3 regions of the Nitrincola nitratireducens genome follow, and region 2 is predicted to be linked to each of the others. Evidence: predicted binding sites of a transcription regulator. Region 2 holds the regulator's gene; each other region holds the start of a gene.
What was found. The regulator sigma-54, encoded in region 2, starts transcription at its own class of promoters, with help from an activator protein. The targets are predictions, from matches to a motif close to TGGCACNNNNNTTGCTNT.

Region 1 (7,971 bases), on a different contig from region 2:
TTAGAATTTCGGAAGTAGAAGCCGCTCAAAAAGAAATTTTAACGATTGCAAGGCGTTTGGCAGATGATGGCGAGATCAATTTAGGTAGTGGCGATGATATGGTGTAAGGGATGACAAAGTCGGATACTCCTATACCTGTTCGTATTCCAGCGGCAAAAGCGGGCAAATTGCAGACGTGGCAACTGCCTGATATAGAAGGGCCTTCTTCATTTGCTGCTTTACATGCGTTACGTGAGCAAGAGATTGTTACGGTCGTGGATGAAGAGGTGGCGGCCGAAAAGCTGACAGTAAAAGAGTTGGATGCCATTCGAGAGGAAGCCTATAAAGAAGGCTTTGCTGAGGGGCGTCAAGATGGCTTTGAGCAGGGCAAGCGAGAAGGCTACGAGCAAGGCTTAGCCATGGGTTTAAATGAAGGCCAAGGGCAAATTGATATACAGTTGCAGGTGTTGCAATCGATACAGTCGCAGCTGTTTGATCCCTTGGCTTCAAAAGAAGAACAACTGGAGCTTCTTTTTTACCGTTTAGTGGTGAAGTTATCAGAAAGTATTGTGATGTCTGAGCTTTCAATTTCAGAGGATCGACTCAAACACACATTAAAGCAGGCATTGGCTGCTCTGCCCGCTCAACCCAAGCAATTAAAAATTGTTATGCATCCTGAGGATAGTCAGCTGCTTTCTGACTATGCTGAGCAGCATGGCTTAGCCTTTTTGGACGATGCGAGCATGACACGTGGTGGGTGCCGTTTAATTAGTGAGCACTCCGAAGTTGATTTTCAAGTTGAAACACGCATTAGCCAAGTTATCGATCAATTCAAAGCGTCACTGCGCATGCCTCTGGAGCCAAATCCTGCGGAATAAGTTAAGGTTTTTATCGTGAAATTTATTGAACGCTGGCAGCATGCATCCTCTCAGTCTTTATTCTCACCTCAACCAAAGATTTCAGGGCATATTACTCGCCTTATAGGTTTAACACTTGAGGCGGTGGGTATAAAAGTGGCCCTTGGGGATTGCTGTTATATCCAAGTGACCGCTGATCGCGCTTGCGAGGCTGAAGTGGTTGGCTTTGCAGGTGATAAAATCTATTTGATGCCATTGCAAAGTGTTGAAGGTCTCCAGCCTGGAGCCAAAGTGACCCCTGTTTCGGGCAAAGGTTTAGTGCCCGTTGGATTTGGTTTGCTGGGGCGTGTTCTGGATGGTACGGGTAAAGCGCTGGATGCTAAAGGTCCTTTGGATGTGGATGAGTGGGTTACCCTTGAGGGTGAAGTGATTAATCCCCTCCATCGTCAACCAATCAGTGCTCCTTTAGATGTTGGTATACGTGCCATTAATGGTCTGTTGACGGTCGGTTGTGGTCAGCGTTTGGGGTTATTCGCCGGAAGTGGAGTCGGTAAGTCTGTTCTGCTTGGAATGATGACACGCTTTACTGAAGCCGAAATTACGATCGTTGGTCTGATTGGCGAGCGTGGGCGTGAGGTGAAGGAGTTTATTGACCATAGCTTAGGAGAGGAGGGAATGGCGCGTTCTGTGGTCATCGCCTCACCTGCCGATGATTCGCCTTTGATGCGTCTTCGCGCTGCGCAGCTGACCACACGTATAGCCGAATACTTCCGCGCAAAAGGTAAACGCGTTTTACTCTTAATGGATTCTTTGACTCGTTACGCTCAGGCTCAGCGGGAAATTGCATTGGCGGTAGGTGAGCCACCTGCGACCAAAGGTTATCCACCTTCTGTTTTTGCTAAGTTGCCAAAACTGGTTGAGCGTGCAGGGAATGCTGAAAAAGGGGGTGGGTCCATAACGGCTTTTTATACCGTCTTAACCGAGGGGGATGACCAGCAAGATCCCATTGCAGATTCTGCACGCGCTATACTGGATGGGCATTTTGTTCTATCAAGAGCCTTGGCTGAGCAGGGGCATTATCCAGCGATTGATGTTGAGGCATCGGTCAGCCGAGTTATGCCAAGCGTCGTGACACCCGAGCAGTTAGCGATGGCCTTGGAATTTAAACGCATGTACTCCCGCTATCAGCAAAATGCTGATTTAATTAGTGTGGGAGCCTATGCTAGAGGCAGTGACCCGTTGACCGATAAGGCGATCGAAATGCAACCCGTTATCAAGTCGTATCTACAGCAGACAATGCAAGAGAGTTTACCCATGGCTCGGTCTGTTGAGGAGTTGAGTTTAGTGATCGCGGCATCGTCACAGGTTCAAACTGGACAGGTACCTAAAATGCCGATGGTGAATCCACGTATGGATAGACGATGACAAAGAAAAAATCTGACCGCTTGGCCTTGGTTCATGATTTGGCGGTTAAAAAACGTGAAAAGGCCGACCAGTATTTAGCTGAAAGTCGCCAACGAATGACGCAGGCCGAAACCCAGTTGCAACAGCTCGAAGGGTATTTGCGAGAGTATCAAGAGCAGTTTACTCAAAATGGCCAACAGGGCTTTTCTTCATCACAGATTGTTTCTCATCAAGCATTTATATCGCGCTTACAGCATGCAGTGAGGCAACAGTACCAAACGTTGTATTTAGCGCGAGATCAGTATGAGCAAGTGCTAAAGCATTGGCAGCACTCCTATGCCCAAGCGAAAGGGCTTGAAAAGTTGCATGATAAGGCATTGGATGCTGAGCAGGTTCAGAGAGATAAAAAAGAACAGCAACAAATTGATGAACGATCCCAGCTAACACAAAGATCCGGCGTTTTTTCATCGGATTAAGTGGGTATGTTGCTCGGTGCGGATGTTTGAGCAGTAATACCCTGTCACTCTCAAAGATTATGTTGGCTTGGATATTGCAATGAGGTAATAAAGTCCCCCTGCAGTTGGAGTTTGACATGTCTTTTTCCCTATTCTCAAATTTGTCATCATTAGGCCTGTCTGGTGCCCTTTCTACGCCAGTCTCGTCTGATGCACAGGGCACGCAAACTCCATCCGAGCGCACTTTTAATACGCCGAAAACGCATGCTTTTTCCGATTGGATTGAAAAAGCGTCCGGTCATCGAGACTCTCTTAACTCGCCGTCTACTGCGGCCGATGGATCCGTGTCTCAAGGCAAATCTTTGCCTATTGTCGGCAGAGAATTGCCGCGAAGCTTGGATCGTACGAGTGACAGTCTTCCCTCTTCAGCGAAGGATCGTCAATCACAAGCATTCGGTTCAGTCTCGGAGGGTGGGCAATCATTCAATGGGCGAAGTGCTGATGTAACAGGTGAGATCGAGAGTCAAGCACAACGTTTTGTAAGAAATCCGTCGCATCAGAGTGGGCAGTTGATAATGCCTGCACAAGATAAATCAATGCATGTAAAAGCGGCCGAGCCGAGTGTCTCTGATGTTGAGGTGTCAAATGATGCGAGTCGCGTTGTTGTATCAGATCTGACGAAAGCGATCCACAAGGCTATTCATCAGGCACAAGGCGATGCTCAGATGTACAAGGCGGACAGCGCACTGAGTCAAGCGATTCGAGACAATGAATGGACGTCTGATTTAACGAGGTCTCCTGTTGAAAACACAACATTACCGTCAGCCGATATTCGAGGCCCTCGTGAAGGCTTAACTTCAACGAATACGACACCCAATCAACTGATTTCTCAGAGTCGCGAGAACACATCCGATGTGTTAATAACAGAGCGCAGTGCTTCTTTTGATAGAGAAGCTCTACTGAATGTTCAAAATACGCCTGAGGAGGATACTCAAGTCGTATCAGGCGTGAGCTCTCAGGTCAGTGCTGATCGAGCGCAAGTGGAAGTAAGACCCCGTCAAGAAGCCGATCTCCCGGCGGACCAGGCAAGCATCAGGTTATCTGCACAGGCATTTTTGAATGATAAGGGAACGCATGATGGCTCAGTTGCAACTCCTGCTGAGCGATCGAATGTGTTTAAGGATATGAAGCCAGAGGTGACTTCTAGCCTAATTGCGGGACGCTGGATCGAGGAAGGTAACGCCATTATTCAAAATCAAGGTACGCCCCTGATACCTAAGACAAACGTGGAGTTGCCTATGTCTGATGAGGTAATAAAGGAAGCAAGCTTTGTTCATGTGCCTAATAGAGTGACGTCCGAGGGACACCTTGAAGCTGTTGAAGGCGAAAATGTGCGTTCAGTGGGCACTGCTGAGTTAGCGTCAGCTGTATCCATAGAGTCAAGTGAGGCGTCTCCAAATCCAAGATTGGAGCTATCAATACCGCCTCAGCCTCATGCTCCCTCAGTTTCTCCTGAGGTAAAATCCAATGATGAAGCATTTATCCAAGTCTCAGACAATGTCTCTAAACCTGTCGACAATAGCGTAGGTGAGGTTAAGTCTCTAGATATTAGAGGTCAGGTTGTTTCTCCGGAGAAAAATATTGAGTCCGACCTGAGTCTTTTGGGGCAGGCTGTGTTCGCCGATGCGTCGGAACTTAAGCCTATGCCTACGCCTAATTCTCAGAGTCTAGACTTCACTGAAAGTGCTCATTTATCTCAAGTTGGTTCGAAGAGAGGTTTAGGGCAGTGGGATGGCGAATCTCAGCCTCAAGGAGAGGGGCGGGGATTGGTTGCCGAGTATGCAAATAGCAATAACTCGGATACGGTTAGATCGATTGGCATGAGTGAATCCGTTATGACGCGTGTTGACTCTCAACCGATAGTGGCAGATTTGATCGGCGTGGGTACGCCGGATGAGGGGGGCGTTCGCTCTGAAACAGTGAATTTGGCAACGGCAGTTTCAAAAGCCACCCCTTCAACTGGATCATTGATGCCTCCAGTACCGTCTACAGAACCCCCTCTTCCTTCGAACTCACAAAATTCACCTGTTGAGGCTCCAGTTAGAGCTGAGTTACAGATGGGGGTGCCGGGGCAGGTGACCATGCCCACCTACTTGCAAAGTTCTAGCGATGCTATCTCAATTAGGGCTGAGCCTTTTGTAGAATTATCCAATCAAAGAGAATCCCGGGTAAATTTGCTCAACGTACCTGCTGAAGCCCCCCCTCAACTTGAGGCTAGGGATTTACCCAATAATAATCGCTATACAATGGGACAAGAGGAGCAGGTTCAATTAAATAGAGAGCGTGAAGTTATTCAGTCGTTGATGTCGCCCAAAGTGGATGCGCAGCTGTCGAAGGTTGTCAGTCCCTTTCCAGGTGATGTGAAGATTCGACAAGACGGTGAGCTAACCCCTTTATCTGAGAGTCCTGAACAGACGGGTTTTCGTGATCCTTCAACGAATTTAGAGCTCAGCGCGCGTTCAGCAAGCAATCAAGGTCTGCCTGACCAGCCGGTGTTGATGAGTAAGGAAGAGTTCGGAGTTGGTCCTCTTGGCCAGACTGAGGGGCGAATGGATCAGGCTGTGAGCGCCGTTTCAGTTAAAGCGACAGATGAGTCGGTGTCCTATTTGACCTCTGCTCAAAATGATATGGCGATGCCTTATGACACGGACCTGTCAAAGCTTGATTCTACGGGGCTTGTTGCAGATGTTCCCGAGGCTTCTGCAGCGCCAATGGTGTTTAAAGATAAAGAGCCTATGCAAAAAGCAGGGACACAGTTAGATAAGGGGGTTAGGAAAGACGATACGGTTGTACTGCGTGAAGCACGAAGGCCTGTAGGTGCGGCGTTGGAGGCTGAGCGAATGATTGATTCGATGCGTTTACGAACAGATGCATCGGATCGTCGAGTTGAAATGGAGCTGAGAGAGTCAATGTTAGCCAATGCTTCATCAACATCCATATCGGCGACGAAGTCAGATGGGGCGAGTGGATTTAGTTCAGCTCTAAATGGTGCACAGACAGCAGTGACGTCGAACCCTCTTGCACCGTCGGCTATGTCGGAGTCCTTACGTCCAGCTGAGCGTTTAATGAATCCTGCATGGGCTAAAGGGATGGGTGAAAGGGCCATTATGATGGTTCAGCAGGGACCTAAGGTTGCCGATATACGTTTAGATCCGCCTGAGTTGGGCTCTCTAAGAATTCGAATTCATGTGCATGCGGGTGATCAGGTTAATGTCAGTTTTAGTGCTCCGAATGCCGCTGTTAGAGAAGTACTTGAACAACACATACCCAGATTAAGAGAAATGTTTGCAGAGCAAGGGCTTAATCTTGCTGACTCGTCTGTATCGGATCAGTCTTCCCAGCAACAAAAAGACAAGGAGGGAGGTGGTCTTGCAAGAGGGGGAAAGAGTATCGAGCAGTTAAACGAAAATAATATGGTGCTTGCAAAGCCAATAAAAATTGGATTAGTCGATTATTATGCATGAAGCAAGTCCACTGTTTTACAGCGGTTGTGGTATATTGCTCACTCTAGAGAGTTGGAGACTGGAGTGATCAATGGCTGAAGATAACAATGAAAACAAGGGTAAAGGTTCCAAGAAGAAACTCATCATTATCTTGGCGGCTGTCGTTTTATTGTTAGGAATTGGAGCAGGTGCCTTTTTATTCTTAATGGGTGATGATGGGTCATCCGAAGCATCGGCTGAGCCGGCAAGGCCAACGGAAGCTATCTACGTCAAGATCAGAACGCTTGAAGGCCGCCCTATGTTCGTCGCGGGCTTGCAAAATGCGACGGGTACACAGCACTTTATTCAGGTGTATGCCGAGGCGAAAACACGTAATCCGGCAGTTGAGTCGGTCTTAAATACTCATATGCCGTTGTTTGTTGCACGTTTAAATACCCTCTTCACAACAACGAACCCTGACTCTTTACGAACAGTCGAAGGGGTGCGTGCGTTGCAACAGGAGGCGACCGAGTTGGTTAGACGTTTAGTCAATGAACGAGGTGGTCCGGGTGATGCTGTTGAGATTGTTTTATTTACCGACTTTGTGATGCAGTAATGGAGCAGCGTTAAATGTCCGTTAAGGATCTGCTATCGCAAGATGAAATTGATGCCCTGTTGCATGGTGTTGATGATGGTGATGTCGAAACGGCCGATGACAGCCCTGTCGATGAGTCAGGTGTTCGTGTTTATGATCTAACCAGTCAAGAGCGCATCGTGCGTGGGCGAATGCCGACGCTCGAGATGGTCAATGAGCGCTTTGCACGCTTGGCTCGGGTGACACTGTTTAATCTATTAAGAAAGCCTGCAGATGTGACGGTCGGTGGTGTTCAGGTGATGAAGTATGGCGATTACATTCATACACTTTACGTGCCGACCAGTATGACGCTAATGAAAGTCATGCCATGGCGGGGGACTGGTCTTTTGATCATGGATGCAAAGTTGGTATTTAAACTGGTTGATCAGTTTTTTGGTGGCGATGGACGCCACGCTAAGATAGAAGGTCGAGACTTTACGCCAACTGAAAACCGATTGGTGTATAAAACAGTCAACCAGTTGTTTGAAGATTTAAGACATGCCTGGTTACCCATACACACCCTCAAGTTTGAACAGATAGGCCATGAGTTGAACCCTGCTATGGCCAATGTTGTTGGGCCGAACGAGGTGGTGATTGTGAGCTCGTTTCAGGTGGATCTTGAAGGGGGGAATGGTGATTTTCATGTCACCATTCCTTACTCAATGATTGAGCCTATTCGTGATCAGTTAATGTCCGTGTATCACAGTGCGGAATCAGAACGTGATGACCGTTGGATGGCGTCTCTACGCAGAGATATTTTACATGCAAGTTTGCCTGTTGATTTAATTGTGAGTGAGCGTGATATGACATTACGTGATGTGATGGAGTTCGAGGTTGGGGATGTGATTCCAGTGGATATACCCGATCAACTGACGCTTAAAGCGAATGGAGTTCCCTTGTATGCCTGCCAACTAGGAACATCTCGTGGTAACCTTGCAGCAAAAATACATCGAGTCCTTAAGCAGGATTCTGAATGATTATGGGTAGTGCGGAGATTCGAGTGTGAGTGACGAAAACGCAAGTGTAGATCAACAAGCTTTGGCTGATGAGTGGGCCGCTGCGATGGAAGAGCAGGTAGGATCTCCCGAATCGGAGCCCGATTTCATGAAGGTTCAGCTCAGTGAGTTGAAAGATGAATCTGTTTCCGGGGGAGACCCAAG
Region 2 (7,971 bases):
GTGCAACCTATACCGACAGTTAAGTAGCTGCGGTTATCCTGCTTAATTTTGGGTAGCCATCGCTCCAGAAAATATACAATATCATGGATCATATCGATAGCATCAGGAGACTGCTCAAGAAATTGGATAACTTGCGGGTCATTACCTGTGTATTGGCGTAGCTCAGGTACCCAGTAAGGATTGGGTAGGGAGCGCACATCAAATGTGAAGTCTAGATCTAAGGGCAGTCCGTGTTTAAAGCCAAAGGATTCAAACTGTAAGGATAATGTTTGTTCTTTGCGATTGGCAACCCGCAGTTTAATACTGTCCCTCAGTTCGTAGAGGCTGAGTCGGGTTGTATCGATACGAATGTCCGCTAAGGTTGCAATAGGTTCGAGTAAACGCTGCTCCTGATAAAGCGCTTCTTGTAAACCAGCGTGTGAGTTGGTTAGGGGATGTTTACGACGGGTAGCGCTAAAACGCTTCAGTAAGGTCGTTTCGGATGCATCTAAGTAAATGATCTCATAGACAAGATCGTCCATCCCGGCAAGTGTGTTGAGCACTGTGGGAACTTGTGAAAGATTGCTGATCAAATTACGTGCATCAATGCTGACGGAAAGCTTATCGGGGCGATCCGGTGCAATGAGCATTTGTTGAATGAGCTCGGGCAGCAAAAGTGCTGGAAGGTTATCAATGCAATAGAAACCAATGTCTTCCAGTGCTTGAAGTGCTGTACTTTTTCCGGAGCCCGAACGCCCACTCAGAATGACTAACTTCACTCAGTCGACTCCCCAAGTGACTGAATAACATTCTGAAAGAGGGTTTGTTTGTCTTCACTGCTTCTCAGCAATTCACGCACGTTGGATTGGCTGAACAATTCCGCTAAAGTTGCCAAGGTTTGTAAGTGTTCGCTGGCAGCATCTTCCGGAACCAGTAAGCAGCAAATAATATCAACGGGTCGGTTATCGATGGCGTCGAAATCGACAGCTGATTGGAGGGTCATGAGCAGTGCTAAGGCCTCTGTGCAACCTGCCAAGCGACAGTGTGGAATAGCCACACCGTCGCCGATGCCAGTGCTACCGAGACGCTCTCTGTTTAAAAGACCGCTGAAGATGTCTTCAGCATCTAATCCGCTTGCTTGCTCAGCTAGGGTTTGGCTGGCAAGTTCAAGAACCCTTTTTTTGCTGATGGCGTCAATATGACAAAGGGTTCTTGATTCGGTCAGTAGCTCGGAAATAGGCATGATAATTACTAAATCGTCTTTATTTATGGGATTTCATTTTTTCTTTATGCTTAATAACTTGTCGGTCAAGTTTATCGACCAAAGCATCAATCGCCGCATACATATCTTCATTTTCGGACTGCGCAAACACTTCACCACCGGCGAGGTGCATTGTAGCTTCCGCTTTCTGGCGTTGTTTTTCAATACTCAGTGTGACTTGAACATTGGTAATGTTATCAAAATGACGTTCAAGACGCTCAAATTTAGTGTGAACGTAGTCATTTAGGGATTCAGTCAATTCTACATGGTGGCCAGTAATATTGATCTGCATGGGTTGTCTCCTTGGTAAGGGTACGAAATGGCTCGTACCTATCTATTATAATTAAAGCAGACGCTTACGCTCATTAGAAGGTGGAATACCTAAAGCTTCACGATATTTTGCTACGGTTCGACGGGCAACATTGATACCTTGCTCCATTAAGAGTTGTGCAATTTTATTATCGCTTAAAGGCTTGGCGGTATTCTCACTTGTAACAAGCTTTTTAATCAGAGCTCGGATAGCTGTTGAAGATGCGCCTTCTCCATCAGCCGTGTTCACCTGGCTTGAGAAAAAATATTTCAATTCAAAAATACCTCGAGGAGTATGAATGAATTTTTGAGTGGTGACACGTGAAATGGTGGATTCATGCATAGAGACGGCCTCAGCAATATCATGAAGGACCATCGGTTTCATGCCCTCTTCACCCATTTCTAAGAAGTCTTTTTGGCGCTCGACGATTTCTGTTGCGACTTTTAATAAGGTCTCGTTTCGACTCATTAGGCTCTTTAGAAACCAGCGAGCTTCTTGTAGGTGGTTTTTCAAATAGGTGTTGTCAGCACTGTTGTCGGCTCGTCGAATTAAATCGGCATATTGTGTATTAATCTGAAGCTTCGGTGATGTCTCTGGGCTTAGCGAGACAATCCATTGATCTTGGACTTTGCGAACGACAACATCAGGTATGACATATTCAGATTGACTGGAAGCAATGCTGGCACCGGGCTTTGGATTGAGTGACTGAATGATCTCGATGACCGACGACAAGTCTTCTTCGTTCAAGCGCAGCTTGCGCATTAGCGCTTTGTAGTCATGATTCCCTAAGAGTTGGAGATGTTCATTCGCTAACTTTAAAGCCGTTTCTCTCCAAGGCAGAGTGTCTGGTAATTGTTTAATCTGAATGCTTAAACACTCGCTCAAATCACGTGCCGCAACGCCAGGGGGGTCAAATTGTTGAACCCTGTGTAACACGGCGATGACTTCATCAAGGTCAATATCACTGAAGATATCGGGGAATTGAGCAACGAATTGCTCCATGAGTTCATCAACACTAACCTGCAGATATCCATCAGGGTCAATGGCCTCAATTATCGCTTCAGCAATCAGGCGATCCGCATCGGACATAGGTGTTAAATTTAACTGCCAATTTAAATGATCAAGCAGCGTGTCTTCACGAGAGTCGTTTTCATTGTCGGCCCATTCGCTGTCAGAACTGCTCCCTGAACTTTGATGCTGAAAGGTATCTTCCCAGCTGCTGTCTGTGGGGAGGTCTTCAGGTATTTGATCGTTCCAATCGTGCTCAGCTTCCGCTTCATGCTCAACCACCTCTTCACGGTCATTTGAGGAGGGTTCTGTGCTCAGCTCTCGTTGGTTGTCCGAACTTAAATGGACTGGGATATCCGTATCCGTATCATCTTCGCTGATTTCAAGCAGCGGATTGCTTTCCAGCGCTTGTTGTATCTCTTGTTGTAGGTCCAACGTCGATAATTGCAATAAGCGAATAGCCTGCTGCAATTGCGGCGTCATGGTGAGGTGCTGGCCGATTTTTAAATGTAAGGCTTGCTTCATATGCCAGATATATCACTCAGTTGAAGGATACGGATTAATGTTTAGAGCCTGAACTGCTCGCCAAGATAGGCTTGTCGAACCTGTTCATTTGCCATTATGTCAGATGGGTGGCCTTCTGCAAGGATATGACCTTCCGAAACAATGTATGCTCGTTCACATATATCAAGTGTTTCACGGACATTGTGGTCCGTGATTAACACGCCGATATTTTTAGATTGTAGATGCTTGATCGTTTGCTTTATATCGCTAACCGATATTGGATCAACACCCGCAAAGGGTTCATCAAGCAAAATAAACGCAGGTTCGGTTGCCAACGCTCGCGCGATTTCAACACGTCGACGCTCTCCACCAGATAGGGACATGCCTAAACTGTCACGTATATGCGTAATACTAAACTCTTCTAGCAAGCTTTCAAGCATTGCCTTGCGCTGAGATGAGTTAAGATCTTTTCGCGTTTGTAAAACAGCCAAGATGTTTTCAGCAACCGATAGTTTCCTGAATACGGAGGCTTCTTGTGGCAAGTAGCCCAAGCCAAGGCGTGCGCGCCCGTGCATCGGTAAACGGGTAATATCTTTTTCATCAATTAAAATAGCGCCTTGATCTGCGTTGATCAAACCAACAATCATATAAAAGCAGGTTGTTTTTCCAGCACCGTTAGGGCCAAGGAGTCCTACAATTTCACCTTGCTTAAGATGTAAGGACACATCGCGCACGACCTGTCGACGTTTATACGACTTAGCTAAATGTTGTGCTTCAAGCGTGATCATATCAATTGTTGGACCTAGGTTGAATGATCATTTCGACGCGTTGACCACCAGGTTGCTCGCTACCGAATGCATCTACAATCGATTTATCCATGTTGTAAACAATACGCTGTCCTGTAAAGCGGTCATTGGCTTGTTGAACTTGAGCATTGCCCGTGATGGTAATGAGTTGTGTGGGGATACGATAGTCCATTTGATTGCCATAGGCGCGTGTTACAGGTTGGCTTGCTACAGATTGCTGTTGAAACTCCGCTGGATTGCCAGAGGATACGATCCGAGCAATGCTTCCTTGGTTGTCACGATGAAGTTCGACACGACTGCCTTTGAGGATCATGCTGCCTTGTTTGATTTCAACATTGCCCGAATAGACAGAAACACCTGTAGCCTCATTTAAACTGGCCTGATCAGCGCTAACATGAATAGGCTGGTTTCGATCTTCAGGAAGTGCAAAGGCTAAGCTGCTCAGAACCACCATTCCCAACAGGCCTATCAGTTTACTCACTTTTTGCATAGTATCCTCGTACCTCAGAAAGCAATTCGATCCGTTGTTCACCCAGCCAGGCTTGCATGCCAATGGCTGATAGCTGACTGAATGCCTGTACAACCATGACAGGGTCTGCGGTTTCAGCGTACTGTGACGAAGGAAATAACGTCATTGTTTCTGTTCTTAGCTCTCTAGGTGCATCAAAAGATGAATTATCAATAACACGGACGTTCCCTGCAAGCTCAATCTTGCTTTCGTCATCCGTCATCGTGCCTTTGTCGGCTTTAATGTGCGTTTCTTTATCACCTGTTCCGATGAGTATTACCTTGGGTTGCGTCACCTGAGTGATCGATGGACCCGGTAAATGCTCGATAAGCGGTGATGAAAGTTGATGGACAAGTTCACCTGATTGACTATAGCGTTTAAGGTGGCCGTCTAAAATGAAAAAATCGACTCTGTCTTCATTTGGTTCACTGACCTCAAGGACTGGTCGGTTAATACCCATCCAGCCCCAGTATAAAACAGGAATCAGGGTTAATAAAATAACGACGGCAAGTGCGAAATGGCGAGTCCAACGCATTAGCGAAACTCATCAATCAGTGCGTTGAGTTTTCCTTGTGCAGATAAAATCACCTCACAGAATTCACGAGCGGCACCTTCTCCGCCTTTGCGGCTTGTGCACCAATCCGCTTCGGCACGAACAAGAGGGTGTCCATTCGGGACGGATGCACCAAAGGCGACGGTAATAATGGCCGCTAAGTCGGGTAGATCGTCACCAATATAAGCCGTAGTTGCGGCGCTATGATGGTGTTGCTTCCATAGCTCTTCGAGCGCAACGAGTTTGTCTTCACGGCCTTGCATTAGGTAATGGATGCCGAGTGCTTTGGCTCGTTGTTCGACCTGTGGTGAGCTTCGGCCCGTGATGATGGCGGTTTCAATACCTGCCTTGTGCAGCAGTTTGATGCCTAAGCCATCCAGTGTATGAAAGGATTTGATCTCTTGTCCGTCAGGCAAAAAATTTAATTGGCCATTCGTTAAAATACCATCCACGTCAAAAACAACCAGTTTTACAGGTCTTAGACGTTCGGTCAGTTGTGCTGAAAGAGAGTTACCCATTAAATGACTCCTGCTTTAAGTAGGTCATGCATGTTTAAGGCGCCCGTGACTTTTCCTTCTTTATCAGTAACGAGTAGGGCGTTTATTTTTCGTTCTTGCATGATTTGGAGTGCTTCTGCTGCAAGAGATCCGGCTTGTATTGTTGTGCATCCATGCGTCATAACTTCAGAAATTGGTGTGGTTTTTAAATTGGTTTCTAAATCAAGTGTTCGACGTAAGTCACCGTCTGTGTATATGCCTTGCAACTGCCCAGCATCGTTAATGATCGCAGTCATCCCAAGTCGTTTGCGTGTCATGACCAAGAGTGATTCATGAATGGGCGTGTTGAGTGATACTAAGGGGATATCGTCACCTGAGTGCATAATGTCATCAACTTTGAGGAGTAAGCGTCGACCTAAGCTGCCCCCTGGATGAGAAAAGGCAAAGTCTTCGGCGCTAAATCCCCGAGCTTCGAGCAAAGCGATCGCTAATGCATCACCAAGAACGAGTTGTGCTGTAGTGCTCGATGTTGGCGCTAGATTGAGGGGGCATGCTTCGCGCGTGACGGGGATATGGAGATTGACGTCAGCGAAGCGAGAGAGGGTAGAGTTGGGGTTGGCCGTGATGCTAATTAATGGAACATGCATACGCTTGATTAGCGGTAAAATCGTAATCACTTCATTGGTTTCACCTGAGTTGGACAGGGCAAGAACGACATCTTGCGGGGTGAACATGCCCAAATCACCGTGGCTCGCCTCGGCTGGGTGCACAAAGAATGAAGGTGTACCTGTACTAGCCAGCGTTGCTGCAATTTTGTTGCCGATATGTCCAGATTTTCCCATTCCTGTCACGATGATACGGCCTTTGCATGTCATCATGATTGAACAAGCATCGTTTAAACTGGAGTCTAGATGCTCTAGCAAAGCGCTTAATGTCTCTCGCTCTATCTCAATGGTGCGCTTTGCTGTTTTCAGATAATCAATAGCCATTATTTTGCCATTAGTTTAAAGGTGAATACTGTAATAGGTCATAGTTTAACTCAGCTTAGATTGCTAAGCATCTGTTGAAGCGGATATCTTGCATTTCATCAGGAGAGAATACGTAAACGACCGTGATTCTGATAGAGTCATTTTAAGTCGACTTAGGTAGTGTTATAGTAGATCTTTTTGTGATTTTGCATGTCAAATACACGTTCGTTTTTAAGATAGGGCACTAACGGGATGGAAGCAGTGAGTCCGACGACAGGAAGTGCTTCAAGCATGCTTGAGGATGTCATCGTTGAAATTAAAGATTTGACCTTTTCCAGGGGTGATCGGCCTATTTTCAAAGGCGTCGATATCAAAATACCCCGGGGAAAAGTGACGGCCATAATGGGACCTTCGGGGACGGGTAAAACCACCTTGTTGAAACTCATTGGCGGACAATTGCGCCCAGACAGCGGTGATATCGTTGTTGAAGGCAGCAGTGTGCCCTCTCTAGGGCGCAGAGATTTATTTGTTATTCGCGAAAAAATGGGGATGTTGTTTCAGAGCGGCGCGCTTTTTACGGACATGAACGTCTTTGATAACGTGGCGTTTCCGATCCGAGTTCACACACAACTGCCTGAAGAAATGATACGGGATATCGTATTAATGAAGCTTCAGGCGGTTGGGCTTAGAGGAGCGTATGCCTTGATGCCCAGTGAGTTGTCAGGAGGAATGGCAAGGCGTGTTGCGTTAGCGCGAGCAATATCATTGGATCCTAACATCGTTATGTACGATGAGCCTTTTACCGGCCAAGATCCAATTGCGATGGGGGTGTTGGTGAACTTAATTCGACGCCTCAACCAAGCCTTGGGCCATACAAGCATCATCGTATCTCATGATATTCAAGAAACGCTGTCGATTGCAGATTATCTGTATCTAATTGCGGATGGTAAGGTCATTGCGCATGGGACGCCAGAGCAACTTAAAACCATTGAATCAGAACAGGTGCGTCAGTTTGTGGAAGGCTTGCCAGACGGTCCAGTGCCTTTTCACTATCCAGCCCCTGATTTCGTAGAGCAGTTAATGCATAAGGGAGTAAGTCGTTGATTGATTTTATGCAAAAACTCGGTCATCGGACCTTGTCTAAATTGGCTGCTTTCGGCCGATCAGGGCAAATCTTGTTTCAGTCAGTGGTGGCTAAGCCAGCACCAGTGATGATGTTTCCATTGTTGATTAAGCAAATCTACTTTGTCGGGGTGTTGTCTCTTATCATTATTGTCGTCTCTGGACTGTTTATCGGAATGGTTTTGGGGCTTCAGGGGTATACTATCCTGGTTGATTATGGCTCTGAACAGGCTGTTGGGCAGATGGTTGCGTTGAGTCTCGTTCGTGAGTTGGCGCCAGTGGTCACCGCATTGCTTTTTGCCGGTCGAGCAGGGTCCGCTTTGACGGCCGAAATTGGGTTGATGAAAGCGACGGAGCAATTGGCAAGCTTAGAGATGATTGGCGTTGATCCGTTGAGACGCATTATAGCGCCACGCTTATACGCTGGTTTTATTTGCATGCCTTTGCTGAGTATG
Region 3 (7,971 bases), on a different contig from region 2:
AAGTATGGTTTCTTTAAAGAAAGACCTAGCGACTGGCTAAGTGCATCTTTGGACATAAAGGAACTTCTTTTGAGATGATCTAACCCTATAGCACCAACATTAAATACTCTTGACGGGGTCTCTCCTAATTGTATAACACGCTGCCGATGCTCTTCTGTTGAAGTCGCATGAAGATAACTGAGCTTGGTAATTGCATGACGTATGGCATCATCATAAGCACCTTCTGTAATTTCACCACCATGTAGATGTAAAATTGGGATACGCAATATCATTGCTGTCTGAGCCACAGCTAATGCTTCAAAGCGATCGCCTAGTATCACCAACATATCGGGCTTCAAACGATCTAATGCATCAGCAAAGCCCAACACGCCTAACCCCATGCTCTTAGCCGTTCCAACTGCAGAATCTGAAGACAATAAAATTTCAACTTTTTCATCAATAGTGAAGCCATCTGCCTCAATTTGATGATAAGTTTGTCCAAACTCCGGCGATAAATGCATTCCTGTTACCAACAGTTGCAAGGCTAGCTCAGGGTCCGCTTGAATATCTTTCAACAACCAATACAGTAACCCATATTCTGCTCTTGTTCCTGTAAAAACGGCAACTTTCCTTATTTTCATTTGTGCCTCAACTCTGCCACCACGACGGGTGTACTGGGTAAGTTGACAAGACGTGCCTCTATCTTCTCTGACTGCGATAAATCATTGCGCAAAGCATTTTTAAACATCGGTAACCGATGCATTAACTGCCAAATTGGGCGTGTCATCACACCAGCATCATTCGTTTCTTTCAATAAACAATTGCGTGATTCAACATCAGGACACATAACGGCATTCAGCCAATAATTTGATTGAGCATAATCCGGCTCTCTGACAAACTTAAAATCGCTCTCTTCGAAGAAAGCTTGGTAGTGCTTGGCAAGTGCTCTTTTATGACTTAAATAATCCGGCAAGGACTCCATCTGGGCACAACCTAACGCAGCATTAAGATTCGGCATCCGATAGTTAAAACCCGGCTCATCATGGTAGAACTCGTAAGCGTGGGGAACCTTAGCTGTTGTCGTAACATGCTTTGTATGTAACCCTTCTTCAATAGATTGGCACAATACCATTCCGCCACCACCTGTTGTAATAACTTTGTTGCCATTAAAGCTAAGCACCCCGAACTGACCAAATGTACCCGTATGTTGGCCTTTATAGAAAGACCCTAAGCTCTCTGCTGCATCTTCTACTAGAATAAGATGCCACTTCTTACAAACTGATATTAATTCATTAAGCTCAACAGGATGACCAAACGTGTGCATTGGCACAACTGCTTTTATTCGTTGACGAGATTTTTTATGAAAACAGCCTTTGTCATTAATCTCAGCATGCTCAAGCAGAAAATTCTCAACAGATTTAGGACATAAACCTAGGCTAACAGGAGAAACATCGCAAAAAACAGGTTCAGCTCCCATATGGTGAAGCGCATTACAGGTCGCAACAAATGTTAATGCCTGGGTAATCACTAGATCACCACGTACGATACCTGCCATGTGCAGCGCCGTATGCAATGCCGCTGTACCATTAACAGTCGCAACCGCTTTAGCACTACCTGTGTAGCCTTCAACAGTTTTTTCAAACTCATCAACATAGCGTCCAACACTAGAGACAAACGTGCTATCTATTGTTTCTAGTACGTACTTTTTTTCATTTCCACTGAAAGTTGGCACATGTAGTGGTATGAAGTCATTACTCCGATAAATATCACGTACAAACTCTACGATGGATGAAGCCTGCATCACACTCACTCCAGTCACATTTTGCTGTCTAGGTATTTACCCATTTCTTTGTGAGAAAATGCGGGAAGGATTTTAACAAATAGTTGAAGTATATCCTCTTTACTCCAAGCCAGTTGCTGTTTCATTTCCCTAATACTCTTTTCAAAAAATGCTAATAGCTCAGCATCATAAGAAAGAACGTTTTTAATCACCCCTAAGTTTTCATAGCGCTCCATGTCGAGAATTTCAGCTTCCGTAAAAAACTCTTCAAAATCTTTTTCACCTGTAGTGTCACTTTCAGTAAACAAGCAAGGCCAGTATCCCGTCTCAGGTAAGGATTTAGCTAAATCCCTCGCTTCATCCTCACTAGTACATAAATAAGGCTTATACCCCTGTTGCTTGAGATAGCGAACAGCAATTTCGGCAAAGGTGATTAAGTGTAAAGACTCACTTAGTTTTGGAAAAAATATATCGCGGTTCTCTCCAAAAATACAAGACATCAAACATAACTCTCCTGACTCCTGTGGCGTTACGAAATAGCGTTTAATATCATTTGGAGCGACTATAGGTTGACGCTTTTGAATACGTTGGTTGAATCCATGAAGTAGAGATCCATCAGAAAAAGCAACATTTGCAAATCTAGCTGTTGATATCGAGATTTTTTCACTGTTTCGCATCAAAAACATTTCCATAATTCGCTTTGATGCACCCATCATATTAACTGGGTTTGCGGCCTTATCTGTAGAAACACAAAAATACTTTTTCACACCTGATTTTATTGACTGTTGGATAGTTTTATCCGTATTGAAGATATTGACATCGACCATTCTCATCAAAGTAAATGCATCTTTTTCACTTCGCACATGCTTTAAAGCTGAAAGATTAAGCACATAATCATACAAACCATCGGCCTTTATAAAAGCGTCATACTCTAACGACCCTATATCAAGTGCAAATGTTTGAAAGTCACCATCTATATATCCAAATGAGCTTCGGATATCACGAACCAACTCAACCATATTATTTTCACTGATATCAACTACATGTAATTTTTTTGGATTTCTCTTGAAGATTTCTTTAGTGACTGCTTGCCCTATTGATCCAGCACCACCTAGTACTAAAAATCTAGAGTTTGAAACCTCTTTGGTAAGCTCAGATGCATGGTCTAAGATATCATTAGTAAACAAATACTTATCACGCCCTATCAAACCCAAAATATCCATAAACCATTCACCTATATTTTATATAAAACTATGAAGCGAGAAATAATCTTCTTTTATAGTATGCAGACGTTTTCCACACTAACACTAGGAAGTAAGTGATGCAAAGAGCAACAGGAACTGCATACAGCTCAGAGATATAGCTTAAAGAGAAAGCGCTGACCATAAATATAACGACACTAAGCCCATGACTCATAACAATTGTATTGTCGCAACCTTGAGCATACAAGGCATAATGGGGAATATAACTTAGCGCTTGGAGGAACATAGCGATGACAACAATATAGAATATGAAAATATGCTCGCTATAAATAGGTTTATCTATCCAACCTACGATCAAATCAATTAACAAAAAGGAAGCTGCAAAAAAGATAAATGATAGAGTTAGTATTTGATAAAACATTTTCTTAACTTGAGAGTTAAAACTTATAAGATCTTCTTTCGCATATGCCGCTATCATTTTTGGGTAGATAAATGAAAAAACGGCCGCATCCAAAAACGAAATCAAAGAAGCAGCTAATCCTATATAAAAAACATAGGCCCCCAATACATCTCTACCCACAAAGAAATCAAATAGGTACCTATCAAATGTTGCAATAGCACTCAGCGACAAGGTTGATATGAAAAAAGGTAATGATACCAAAACTCCTTTTTTTATCCACAACCAATCAAAACCAGACAACCAACCTTTAAAACCCAAATTATAGAAGGTGACAAAGGAAACAGCTGCAGCACCAATAGATCCCAAAACCCATAGTGACAATATAAAATCTATACTTCTGTAGTCAGGGTACAAATACATTACAGGTATAACTATTAACACCCACAACCCTTGCCTTAGAAAAAGAGCAACACTTGCTGCTATCTGATGTGACAATGCAATCAACAATCGCATCATTTCTTGATTAGCATGCTCAAGAATAAGCAAAACATAAAAGTATACGGCTACATACCATGGCAAAAAATTAAAATAAAATAAGAATAAAAAAATTGGTAAAAAAATCAAATAAAGAACAACATATAGCCCAATTTGACTCGCTAAATAACGTCCACATGTGCTCTTATCTGATTTTATTAGCTCTCTTGTGCTGTAGGTATAAAACTCTAAACCTAAAGGGTAAATACCATATGCAATCGAAGCCACAATCAAACCATACAAACCAACTTCTTCTGGGGCGAGATAGAAAGCTAATACAAAAAATAAAGAGAACTTACATAGTAACGTAACGCCTCGCAAACCAACATTGAGTAGGCGTACTATGTATTCATTATTGGTTAGTTTATGGATTGTCACTTAGTGGCCACCGATTTTTTGGCTGTAGTCTTATCTTAATCCATTTCAAGATAGTAGGCCACCGACATGAAGAGCAGACTGATGTCATAGATACTTTATATACGATCAATCATCCCCTATACTAGGATAGTTGTCACTAAAATCTGACGGAGTCTGGTTATTACTTTAAACGACAAAGCCAGAATAGATCACCCTCTGTTAGTTCGTACGCATTCTCACTATTATTCTAATTCACAAATCAATTTCATTTTCTATAATAAAATTCATGATAATTGGATGATTTGGAAACAAGTATAAGGCTCTCATAGCGGTTTCTTTGAGCTTCTCCTCATTACCAAGATAAATATGAACATCCATCATTTGAAGATAATAACTTGGGTTTGGCTCGCTCACCACTCTATCATCAAGCCAGTCTGCAAAAAAAGCTGACATTAGCGTGCTTTCTGAACCACGCTCGTGCTCAAACTCTGAAGCTAATATGAGATTTGTTGCTAAATCATTAAAAAATGGATGTTTGGAAATTTGATAAAGCTCAGTTAACTGACCTGTTTGAATAATCGCTAACGTAATTCTCTTAGAGTAATTAAATGCTAATGCACAGTAATAAAAAACCATACAAAATAGTATAGCTAAAAACAACTGTGCCGTCACTGAGGCGGATCGCGTAAAGCTAATAAGTTCGCAACGTCGTTTTTGATATAACAACACAAAAACCAAAAAGATAAAAACGACATAATGATAAGCAGACAAATAAAAAGGATGCTCTACTTGAGTATGCAACGCAATCGGCAAAAGCATCGCAAGCTTAGCTCCACCCGATTGCCACCCTTGCCGATAAGCCGCTCTAAAAATCATAAAAACTAGCATAAGGAGCGCTATAACACCTAAGACACCAATTTCTATTGCCCAGTAAAGAAATTCGTTATGAGGGTGAGAAAAAGCAGTTTGGCCAATTAAACTTTCTCCACCTTTCTTTGCTTGGTACTCTGCCGCATATTCATGAAATACACTTTGAAAACTACCAATACCATGTCCGGTTAATGGGCTATCTAAGAAGACGTTGACACCTATTGTATAAAGGTGAATTCGAATATCCTGTGTGTCATCTGATGAAAAGCTCTCTATTTTAGTAACCGTATTACTAAAACCTTCATTTGAGAGTGAACCAGTCGTAGCGCCAAGAACTACAAGCAATAAAACGCTTGAAAATATAAACATATGTCTTTTCAACAAAAAAAATCTTGTCAACAAGATCAAGGGCAAAACAATTATAAGTGAGAAAAACCCAATTCTAGATCCTGAGCTTACCACCATAAATGTAGAGCTGAAAATTGATGCCATCAAAACCAGCTTAAGCAGAATAGATCTGTTTTTAAAAGAGGGCTGACTAACTAAGTAAATTGATACAACTAGAAGAGTCGCCATCATACTAGCAAACAAGTTTGGCTGTTGAAAATGTCCTAAAGGAATAGGGTCGCTATATTTTACAATCCAAAAGATAAAGTTATTATGATCGAAAATTTGCACATAACCTATAACTGCTTGCATAAAAATTGCGAAAACTAACAAAAATAAGCAATTTTCTACTGTTCTTTTATTGAGTTGTAATTGATAAAGAGATGTAAAAAACAAAAAACCTATAAGAATTGCTATAATTCTTACAAACCATTCATAATGGTTAAGCATACCCGACAACATCCCACCCAATAGAAGCATTACAAGTGTGAAAGCAATAGAAACAAAATAATCTTTCACGATATAAAAGCTTTTTCTATTTAGCTGATGCCCAGCAAAGACAAGTACACATAATGAAACTAAAATCCAGACAAGTGAATTGAAGGGATAAAATAGAGACTCTCTACCAAGATTTGAATGAATATATAACGGAGAAATAAAAACAAAGAGCAGAAGAAACCACATATAATTCCTTTTACTAAACAAACAGTAAGCGCGCCACAAAGGCACGCTTACTAGAAACTCATTCTATTTCTATGGACGGCAGTTAGCTGGTACAAACTTAGCATCAACTGCTGGTGCACCTGGTCTGCAAACCCAAGTAACACTTCCGCCAGATGCCAATGCAGTCAAGGTCAAAGTTGTGTCATCTTGTACACGTTCATTAAAGGTAATTGTTACAATACCAGTTGAAGCACCACCAGAGGCACCTACACTTATTCTTACACTCTTAACAGCTGTACCTGTGATAGTATTAGCAGCAGATAAACCTGCAGCAGTATTATCAGCAGGCCAAGCAGCACGGGATGAATAAAACTCAGTTACAGCCGTACGCGCTGCACCCGCTAAAGACAAACCTTCAGAAACATGTGCACGCTTGGTGTAATCCTGATAAGCAGGCAACGCGATAGCAGCCAAAATACCAATGATAGCCACAACGATCATCAGCTCGATCAATGTAAAACCTTGTTGTCTTTTCATTTGTTTCTCCAACGAAAAAGTAAGTTTAGGATTCAAGCCTCTGATCCTTGAGGATTGCATGAAGCTTATTAACTATAGAGCAGGTATCGTGCCAAAATCGGAAAATTCAAAAATCATTTTTTATTATCTTTATAATTCAACAAGTTATGGTGACCTTGTTTTCCGCATTCACACTCTCAGTATTTTACAATCCAACCAAAGTGACAGTTTAGGGCACCTAACGTGACAAATATTGTCACTTTCTGACAGATTTACGCCAATGTGTTAACGCAGAACATCCCGCATGGAAACCGCTTTTGACTCTAGGCGCAGGATGGACCCCACCACAAAAAAGGCCGTCACCCACACATTCGTTTTGAATACCGTATCGGTTAAGGACAACACCAGAAAAATAATCAACAGGCCATACACCAGCACCCTAGTGCTCTCGGGTACTCGGAAGGTAAATGCAATGCCGAGCAGTATCAAGCACAGCAACCCAAGCACGCCATATTCGAGCGTTTCCTGCAAATACTGGTTGTGTACGTGTGATAGCTCGGTTATTGCATTGAAGGAGAGCTGGTGCTCGGCAACCCATCGTTCAGACTCTGCATTCAGCCTATCAAGGCTCTCTCCAATGCCAAATAAAGGCTGCTCTTTTATCAATCCAGCCGAAATCCACCACGCATTGAGTCGCAGCCCAAGAGATGTATCAAAGTCTCCCTCCATGAGGGTTGCAATTTCGCTTCTTGTATCCTGCACTCTGTCTTTTAAGCCATCATGGGTGATATAGGAGCCTACCAACACAATGGGCACCAAGGCCAAGGCAATGACTAGGCTTCGCTTGCTAGCAGGCGTTCGCAGTTTCATGCTGGCAAAAAACACAGCCAAGGCAATCAAGGTCACATAAGCACCGCGCGTGCCCGTGAACGAAAGGAGAATCAGCAAACCCAGCAGGATAAGACCAACGCCTAGCTTGTAAGGCCGCGCATATGAACGAAACAGAAAATCAACCAGAACAAGACCGTAAATCAGCAATAGGTTAGAAAACACAATAGGGTTGTGACCAACACCAATACGCTCATCGCCACGGCTGTGCCATACTTCCAACGCACCGCTCAACAGCGTCAGTAAGCTGCCGCACACGACTCCAAGGTAGATGGACTCACGGATATAGCCTGTCTGCTGTAAATACACATAAAAAACAGCAAACAACACAAACTTAATATAGCCTGATCCATGTTCAGACCCGTCGCCAAGCAGCAGGATGTGTAAAAGGTGAT

Region 1: D791_RS16905 (flagellar hook-length control protein FliK) is a predicted target of sigma-54. The motif match lies at 2,780-2,797, and genes of this name have one in related genera.
Region 3: D791_RS21535 (pilin) is a predicted target of sigma-54. The motif match lies at 6,786-6,803, and genes of this name have one in related genera.

The regions. Positions count from the first base shown of each region.
Region 1 covers NZ_AONB01000026.1:14,669-22,639, reverse strand. The annotation lists gene fliG (flagellar motor switch protein FliG) at 1-107, shown strand, start outside; gene D791_RS16920 (flagellar assembly protein FliH) at 111-857, shown strand; gene fliI (flagellar protein export ATPase FliI) at 882-2,261, shown strand; gene fliJ (flagellar export protein FliJ) at 2,258-2,716, shown strand; gene D791_RS16905 (flagellar hook-length control protein FliK) at 2,833-6,219, shown strand; gene D791_RS16900 (flagellar basal body-associated FliL family protein) at 6,290-6,793, shown strand; gene fliM (flagellar motor switch protein FliM) at 6,808-7,788, shown strand; gene fliN (flagellar motor switch protein FliN) at 7,814-7,971, shown strand, end outside.
Region 2 covers NZ_AONB01000001.1:57,431-65,401, forward strand. The annotation lists gene rapZ (RNase adapter RapZ) at 1-758, opposite strand, end outside; gene D791_RS00270 (PTS sugar transporter subunit IIA) at 755-1,222, opposite strand; gene hpf (ribosome hibernation promoting factor) at 1,242-1,532, opposite strand; gene D791_RS00280 (RNA polymerase factor sigma-54) at 1,584-3,083, opposite strand; gene lptB (LPS export ABC transporter ATP-binding protein) at 3,125-3,850, opposite strand; gene lptA (lipopolysaccharide transport periplasmic protein LptA) at 3,852-4,349, opposite strand; gene lptC (LPS export ABC transporter periplasmic protein LptC) at 4,342-4,911, opposite strand; gene D791_RS00300 (KdsC family phosphatase) at 4,911-5,447, opposite strand; gene D791_RS00305 (KpsF/GutQ family sugar-phosphate isomerase) at 5,447-6,415, opposite strand; gene D791_RS00310 (ATP-binding cassette domain-containing protein) at 6,686-7,498, shown strand; gene mlaE (lipid asymmetry maintenance ABC transporter permease subunit MlaE) at 7,507-7,971, shown strand, end outside.
Region 3 covers NZ_AONB01000020.1:5,964-13,934, reverse strand. The annotation lists gene neuC (UDP-N-acetylglucosamine 2-epimerase) at 1-620, opposite strand, end outside; gene D791_RS14800 (LegC family aminotransferase) at 617-1,780, opposite strand; gene D791_RS14795 (UDP-N-acetylglucosamine 4,6-dehydratase) at 1,795-2,982, opposite strand; gene D791_RS14790 (MATE family efflux transporter) at 3,011-4,273, opposite strand; gene D791_RS14785 (PglL family O-oligosaccharyltransferase) at 4,505-6,193, opposite strand; gene D791_RS21535 (pilin) at 6,263-6,745, opposite strand; gene D791_RS14775 (O-antigen ligase family protein) at 6,974-7,971, opposite strand, start outside.